One region of the Agrobacterium radiobacter genome, then DNA from elsewhere that is predicted to be linked to it. Evidence: riboswitches for the same ligand, from Rfam matches in the RefSeq annotation. Region 1 holds a riboswitch; the other holds the start of a gene.

Region 1 (4,081 bases):
TGGTGTGAACCTCAAGAGCGATATCGGAGGCCGGCGAATAGGCGCGGGCGACCTTGCGCTTGGCGCGACGTTCGGGCGAAAGGCAGAAATTATGGTCGTAGAGGACCTGCTCGCCATTCTCCTTGCGCCGCATCGGTGTTGTCTGGCGAAGGTCGAACACGGTTCCTTCGACGGAGCGGATTTCGCCCGTCGGTATCTGCTTGTCGTTGGTGGGCAGGTAGAAGTCAGCAGCGATGCTGATCTCATGCCCAAGTGCGGTATCTGCCCCATCGAGATTGAAATAGGAATGCTGGCAGACATTGGCGATGGTCGGCTTGTCGGTCACCGTTTCATAGACCACCGAAAGCACACCGCCGTCGAGGATCGTATAGGTGGCCGTGACCGTGCAATTGCCGGGATAACCGGCGCGGCCATCGGGATCGATTATCTGCAGAATCGCATGGCTTTCGCCATGTTCCATCAGCATCCAGTTGCGTTTGCCCATGCCGTCGCTGCCGCCATGCAGATGGGTTACGCCCTTTTCGTTCAGTTCCAGCTGGTATTCGTGCCCGTCGATCGAGAACCGGCCGTCACCGATACGGTTGGCGTTGCGGCCGGGGGTGGCGCCGAAATAGGAGGAATATTTGTAATCCTCGAACTTGTCGAAGCCGAGCACGAGCGGCGGCTGGTGGCCCTCAAGACGCAGATCCTGAATGACGGCACCCCAGGTGATGACCTTGGCCGTCAGCCCGCCTTTCGAGATGGTGACGCGTTCGACTTTTTCGCCGGTCGCCGTGAAACCGAAATTCTCCCGTGCCGCCTCGTCGCCCATAACATCATTCTCCCGGTTGCCATGAATTGCCGGCGGACGTTGCGTCATTTTCCGGCAATTCGCAATCCCGCAATTCAAAGCATGTCTCCCAAAAGTGTCCTGCGGTTTTGGGATAAAGACATGCTTAAAACAAAGAAGAAAGCGCGTCGCATGCGTTTGACCAAACGCGACGCGCTTTAAGCGGCCAGTTGCCCGATGGCTTCTAGATCATAGGGCGTCGTCTGGTATATCTCGTTGATCCAGTTGCCGAAAAACAGATGGGCATGGCTGCGCCAGCGGTTGAGCGGGGCAAGTTCCGGGTCGTTGTGCGGAAAATAATCATGCGGCAGCTTGATGGGCACGCCGGCATTCGCGTCCCGGAAATACTCGTCCGAAAGCGACGTCGAATCATATTCGACATGGTTGAACATATAGAGCCGGTTGCCCTCCTTCTCATGCACCAGACAAACGCCCATTTCCTCTGACTCCATCAGGATTTCGAGTCTCGGATGTTTTTCGATATCGGCGCGGCGTACTTCAGTCCAGCGCGAGACAGGAACCTGGAAATCATCCGAAAAGCCGTTCAGGTAGATCGACGAGGGGCAAAGATTGCGGTGACGATAGACCCCGAAAGCCTTTTCCTTCAGTTCGTGCTTCGGCACGCCATGGAAATGATAGATGGCGGCCATCGCCCCCCAGCAGACATTCAGCGTCGAATGGACATTGGTCTGCGTCCATTCGAAAATCTTCTGCATTTCGTTCCAGTAGGTCACGTCTTCATAGGCCAGCGTCTCCACGGGGGCACCGGTAATGATGAAACCGTCAAACTTGCGGTGGCGCACTTCCTCCCACGTCTCGTAGAAGGACAGGAGATGCTCTTCCGGCGTGTTCTTGGCGCGATGGCCGCCGATCCGCACCAGCGACAGTTCCACCTGCAGCGGCGAAGCGCCGACGAGGCGTGCCATCTGGATTTCCGTCTTGATCTTGTTCGGCATGAGGTTGAGAAGCCCGATCTGGAGCGGGCGGATATCCTGCCGGATAGCAGCCGTTTCGGTCATGACCCGCACGCCCTCGTGAACGAGGGTCTCAAAAGCGGGAAGCGTATCGGGAATCTTGATCGGCATGTCGAACTCTCTTTTCCGGATCACGTAAAGAACGTTGCGAAAACAAAAAAACCGGCAGCGAAATCGCGACCGGTCCCAGGAAATTGCCTTTTTCCTCGACCCTTTAGCGACTTCTTTAAAGTGGCTGCAAGCCGGTCGGCAAATCACCACTGAGGCGTTTCATAATCCCGAAGCCGGCGAAAATCAATATAGGCTGATTTCATCGGGGTTTCGGCTTTCCATTTTTGGCCGAGGTGCGGTAAGGCAGGGCATGGATAAAGAGCGTTTCACCATTCTGCTTGGCGGCGATGTCACGGTGACCGATCGTCTGAAAGAGGCGGTCGCGGATAGCCGTGTGATTGCGGCCGATGGCGGCATGCGCCATGCCCGGCCGCTTGGCCTTGCGCCGGAGCTGTGGGTCGGGGATTTCGATTCCGCCAGCAAAGAGTTGCTGGACGCCTGGCCAGATGTGGCGCGGCAGCCGTACCCGGCCGCAAAGGCGGTGACGGATGGCGAGATCGCGGTATCGGAAGCTCTCTCCCGTGGAGCGCATTCGCTGGTGCTTGTCGGTGCGCTTGGAGGCGAGAGAAGCGACCATGCGCTGCAGCACCTTCTTTACGCGGTGGCGCTGGCCGAACGTGGTATCGACGTTACGCTGACGTCAGGTGAAGAAGAGGCCCGGCCGCTGCTTCCCGGTTTGCTGGATGTCGATCTGCCGCCCGCTTCGCTGTTTTCTGTTGCCGGATTTACCGCCCTTGCGGGGCTTGATATCGGCAATGTGCGTTATCCGCTGAAGGATTTCGCGCTTGCTTTCGGCTCCTCCCGCACTATTTCCAATGTCGCGAATGGCGGCCCCGTGCATTTCTCGCTGAAAAGCGGAAAAGCCATCGTGCTCGCCCGCCCTTATGATCTGACCGGAGCCTGACACCTTGGCACCCCCAATTTTGAAACTCGATGACATCAAGCTGACCTTCGGCGTGACCCCGCTGCTCGATGGCGCCAATCTCCAGGTAGAGCCGGGCGATCGCATCTGCCTTGTCGGGCGCAACGGTTCGGGCAAGTCGACGCTGATGAAGATCGCTGCGGGTCTCGTTGAAGCGCAGTCGGGTGAGGTTTTCCGGCATCCGTCCGCGACCATCCGTTATCTGGAACAGGCGCCGGATTTCAACGGTTACGACACCGTGCAGGCCTATGCCGAGGCTGGGCTCGGACCCGGCGACGATCCCTATCGCGTCACCTATCTTCTTGAGCATCTCGGCCTCACGGGGCAGGAACATCCGGCAAGCCTTTCCGGCGGTGAGGCGCGACGTGCGGCCCTTGCCCGCGTGATGGCGCCGGAACCTGATATCCTGATGCTCGACGAACCCACCAACCATCTGGATCTGCCGACCATCGAATGGCTTGAGAGCGATTTGCAGCAGAGGCGCAGCGCGCTGGTGCTGATTTCGCACGACCGCCGTTTTCTCGAAAAAGTCTCGACTTCGACCGTCTGGCTCGATCGTGGCCAGTCCCGCCGTCTTAATCGCGGCTTTGCCCATTTCGAGGAATGGCGCGACAAGGTGCTGGAAGAGGAAGAGCTGGAGCAGCACAAGCTCGGCAAGGCCATCGAACGCGAAGAACACTGGATGCGTTATGGCGTGACCGCGAGACGCAAGCGCAACATGCGCCGCGTCGGTGAGCTTCAGGCCATGCGCGCGGAATATCGCGGCCATAAGGGGCCGCAGGGCACGGTGCAGGCGACCGTCACCGAAGGGCGCGAATCCGGCAAGCTGGTCATCGAGGCCGAGGCCATCACCAAGGCCTACGGCGAGCGCGTGATCGTCGCGCCGTTTTCGCTGCGTGTCCATCGCGGGGATTGCATCGGCTTCGTCGGCCCCAATGGCGCCGGTAAAACCACGCTTCTGAAGATGCTCACCGGCCAGCTTGAGCCCGATAGCGGCATGGTGAAGCTCGGCACCAATCTGGAGATCGCGACGCTCGACCAGAAACGTGAGGATCTCAATCCCAACGATACGCTCGCGCATTATCTGACCGATGGTCGCGGCGAAAACCTGCTGGTCAACGGCGAATTGAAGCATGTGACGGGCTATATGAAGGATTTCCTGTTCCAGCCGGAACAGGCCCGTACGCCGATCCGCAACCTTTCCGGCGGCGAGCGCGCGCGCCTTATTCTGGCACGCATCCTGGC
Region 2 (4,081 bases), 2.3 Mb from region 1:
TCAAGAAAATGAATGACTTGACGGGCAGGGGGCATCTCCTGTTGCGCTGCTTTCCATCGTTAGGGATAACGGGAAAGGTAAATATTGGTTGCCTGATAGGGTCTTTTCGGACCGCACCGGCGAACCATGGCCCGACACGCGGTCAGGCCATGGCGATTTGCCGATTGAATTTTCAAGCCGAAACGGCCGCCAGACCCTTCACCAGATCTTCCAGCAGATCGTCGGTATCCTCGATGCCGCAGGAAAGGCGCAGGGTGCCGCCGGAAATACCGAGTTCAGCACGCGCCTCGTCGGAGAGGTTCTTGTGCGTCGTCGTGCCGGGATGGGTGATAAGGCTCTTGGCGTCGCCGAGGTTGTTGGAAATCTTCACGATCTCAAGCGCGTTCTGCAGCTTGAAGGCCGCTTCCTTGCCACCCTTCAGTTCGAAAGCCACCAGCGTCGAGCCGCCGGACATCTGCCGTGCGATGATGTCGGCCTGCGGATGGTCGGCGCGGCCGGGATAGATGACCTTGGCGACCTTGCCGTTATCGGCGAGAAAATCGGCGATTTTGCCGGCATTGGCCGTCTGCTGCTTCACACGCAGCGGCAGGGTCTCGATGCCTTTCAGAAGCGTCCAGGCATTGAACGGCGACATGGCCGGGCCGGTATGGCGGAAATAATCCTGCAGCTCTTCTTCGATCCACTTCTTGTCAGAAAGGATCACGCCGCCGAGGCAGCGGCCCTGGCCGTCAATATGTTTGGTGGCCGAATAAACAACGATATGGGCGCCGAGTTCGAGCGGCTTCTGGAAAAGCGGCGTCGCAAAGACGTTGTCGACCACTACCTTGGCGCCGATCTGGTTGGCGAGCTTCGCCACGCCGGCAATATCCACCACTTCGAGCGTCGGATTGGTCGGGCTTTCGAGGAAGAACAGCTTGGTGTTGGGCTGGATCGCCTTTTCCCAATTGCCGAGATCGCGACCGTCGATCAGCGTGCATTCGATGCCGTATTTCGGCGCGAGCGTTTCGACCACCCAGCGGCAGGAGCCGAAAAGGGCGCGGGCAGCAACGATATGGTCGCCGGCGCGCAGCTGGCACATGATGGCGGCGGTGACGGCGGCCATGCCCGACGCAAGTGCGCGGGCGTCTTCAGCGCCTTCCAGCAGGCACATGCGCTTTTCGAACATGTCGTTGGTAGGGCTCGCATAACGGGCGTAGATGAACCCGTCCGTTTCACCCTTGAAGCGCGCTTCGGCGGCTTCGGAGTTTTCGTATACGAAACCCTGGGTCAGATAGATCGCTTCCGACGTTTCACCGTAAGGGGAGCGTAGCGTACCGCCGTGAACGAGCTGGGTTGCCGGGCGCCATTTATTGCTCATGTGATCACCTTCAAAACAAAAAAACCGGCCGCAAAAGCAGACCGGTTCCTAGCACCCGGTCTTTTTAGCCACTTGTTTAACGTGGCTGCAAGCCGACCGGCCAAATCACCACGGGATAAGCTTGCCATACTGCCGTTACCGGCTTGCGTCAATGCTTTCCTTTTGGTTTTGTCGCCGTAAAAAGGAATGATGACCATGACGAGAACCACGGGCATTTTGGCGGATGGCGCGATCAAGGCGCTGTTTGCAGGCGGCAAGCTGAAGAGCGAGGCCGATCTCGATGCTGATCAGGTGCAGCCTGCCAGCCTTGATCTCAGGCTCGGCTCGAAGGCCTATCGCGTGCGCGCCAGCTTTATGCCCGGCCCCGGAACCCACGTCCTCGACAAGCTCAATCGTCTCAGCCTGCACGAGATCGACCTCACCCAGGGCGCGGTGCTAGAAACCGGTTGCGTTTATATCGTTCCCTTGATGGAAAGCCTTGCGCTGCCGGCGGACATGTCTGCCTCGGCCAATCCGAAAAGCTCGACCGGCCGTCTCGATATCTTCACCCGCGTGATGACCGATAATGCGCAGGAATTCGACAAGATACCGGCCGGTTATGTCGGCCCGCTCTATCTGGAAATCAGCCCGCGCACATTCCCCATCGTGGTGCGCCGCGGCTCACGCCTGTCGCAGATCCGCTTCCGCATTGGCCATTCGCTGCTCAATGAAAGTGAACTGCTGAAGCTGCACGAGACGGAAATGCTGGTCGCAAGCGACACGCCCAACGTGACCGGCGGCGGCATCGCGCTTTCGATCGACCTCAAGGGTTTCGGTGAAAACGGGCTGATCGGTTATCGCGGCAAACATCACACGGCGGTGGTGGATGTCGACAAGAAGGCCCAGCACGACGTTCTCGATTTCTGGGAACCGCTCTACGCACGCGGCCGCGCCGAATTGATCCTCGACCCGGATGAATTCTATATTCTCGTCTCACGCGAAGCTGTCCACGTTCCGCCGCTTTACGCGGCTGAAATGACGCCCTTCGACCCGTTGGTGGGCGAGTTCCGTGTGCATTACGCCGGCTTCTTCGATCCGGGCTTCGGCCATGCGCAGGCGGGCGGCACCGGCAGCCGCGCCGTGCTCGAAGTGCGCAGCCACGAGGTGCCCTTCATTCTGGAACACGGGCAGATCGTTGGCCGGCTTGTTTACGAGCACATGCTGCAGAAACCGGAAGGCCTCTATGGCAGCGGCCTCGGCTCCAACTATCAGGCCCAGGGGCTGAAGCTTTCCAAGCATTTTCGCACCGAATAACGAAACCGGCGGGTGCTTGACACCCGCTGCGAACTATCCGATGTCTTATGCGCGCGCGGGTGTAGCTCAATGGTAGAGCAGCAGCTTCCCAAGCTGAATACGAGGGTTCGATTCCCTTCACCCGCTCCAGCGATGCCGCGATCCATGTGCCGGAATATTAAAGGTCATAAGAGAAAGCAGCATCCCGATGGCGCAGTCCCTCAGCGAGATCAGTAAATTTCTAAGCTATGTCCTTCGTCACAAACCGGATGCGATCAGTATCGAACTCGACGCGGAAGGGTGGGCCAATATCGACGAGTTGATAGCAAGAGCCGATATTCCCCTTACGCATGAGTTGCTGCTTGAGATTGTCGATACCAGCGACAAGAAGCGGTTCGCCATTTCTGCCGATGGGCAATTCATCCGGGCCAATCAGGGCCATTCGGTGGTGGTGGATCTCGGTCTCGAGCCTGTAAAGCTACCCGTTTTGCTCTATCACGGCACAGCCACCCGTTTTCTCGGCAGCATCAGGGAAAAGGGATTGCTCCCGCAGAACCGGCAATATGTCCATCTCTCCGCTGATAAAGAAACAGCGAGAAGAGTTGGAGAAAGGCACGGAAAACCTGTTATTCTGACGATCTCCGCCCTGGCGCTGCATCAGGGAGGCCATCGTTTCTTTCAGGCCAAAAATGGTGTCTGGCTCAGGAATGAGATAGAGCCGGGCTCTCTTCCGGGGCTGCCGGAAGAGGTGGGCTGAAGCCACTATTTTCCGCGGAACAGCCTGAAATGGTGGGATACGGTCTTGGCCGGATCGTCGTGGAGCCGGCTTTTGGGAGTAGTACACAATTTAGCTTGACTACGATTAAATTGCACGTAATAGTTGATGCAGTCGTAACATAGGGAAAGTGTTATGAGTCGCAAACTTCTTTCGGAATTTCTGGGAACCTTTTGGCTCGTGTTCGGAGGATGCGGCAGCGCGGTTTTTGCCGCCGCCTTTCCCGAACTCGGCATCGGCTTCCTTGGTGTCGCTTTCGCTTTTGGTCTGACCGTTCTGACCATGGCCTACGCGGTTGGCGGCATTTCAGGCGGTCACTTCAATCCGGCTGTTTCAGTTGGCCTCACGGTTGCCGGTAAATTCCCGGCGGCAAGCCTCGTGCCTTATATCGTGGCGCAGGTTCTGGGGGCGATCGTCGCGGCTGCGGCGCTTTATGTCATCCTCACCGGCAAGGCAGGGGCTGACATTGGCGGTTTTGCCGCCAATGGTTATGGCGAACATTCGCCGGGCGGATATTCTGTCGTATCGGCGCTGCTGATCGAAGTCATTCTGACGGCATTTTTCCTTATCGTCATTCTGGGGTCGACGCATGGCAGGGTTCCGGCCGGCTTCGCGCCGATCGCCATCGGTCTTGCCCTTACCCTTATTCATCTGATTTCCATTCCGGTCACCAACAC

Evidence for each region. Region 1 has a riboswitch for S-adenosylmethionine ahead of metA (homoserine O-acetyltransferase MetA). Riboswitches for the same ligand answer to the same signal wherever they lie in the genome.
Region 2: linked by a shared signal. The riboswitch ahead of MRBLRC7O_RS00580 (O-succinylhomoserine sulfhydrylase) and the one ahead of metA (homoserine O-acetyltransferase MetA) in region 1 are both predicted to bind S-adenosylmethionine.

The regions. Positions count from the first base shown of each region.
Region 1 covers NZ_JBEGHX010000001.1:2,386,433-2,390,513, reverse strand. The annotation lists gene MRBLRC7O_RS11855 (aldose epimerase family protein) at 1-811, opposite strand, end outside; gene metA (homoserine O-acetyltransferase MetA) at 988-1,914, opposite strand; SAM riboswitch at 1,998-2,074, opposite strand; gene MRBLRC7O_RS11845 (thiamine diphosphokinase) at 2,165-2,818, shown strand; gene MRBLRC7O_RS11840 (ABC-F family ATP-binding cassette domain-containing protein) at 2,823-4,081, shown strand, end outside.
Region 2 covers NZ_JBEGHX010000001.1:121,538-125,618, forward strand. The annotation lists gene MRBLRC7O_RS00580 (O-succinylhomoserine sulfhydrylase) at 173-1,357, opposite strand; SAM riboswitch at 1,401-1,479, opposite strand; gene MRBLRC7O_RS00585 (2'-deoxycytidine 5'-triphosphate deaminase) at 1,553-2,650, shown strand; tRNA gene MRBLRC7O_RS00590 (tRNA-Gly) at 2,706-2,779, shown strand; gene MRBLRC7O_RS00595 (RNA 2'-phosphotransferase) at 2,838-3,386, shown strand; gene aqpZ (aquaporin Z) at 3,540-4,081, shown strand, end outside.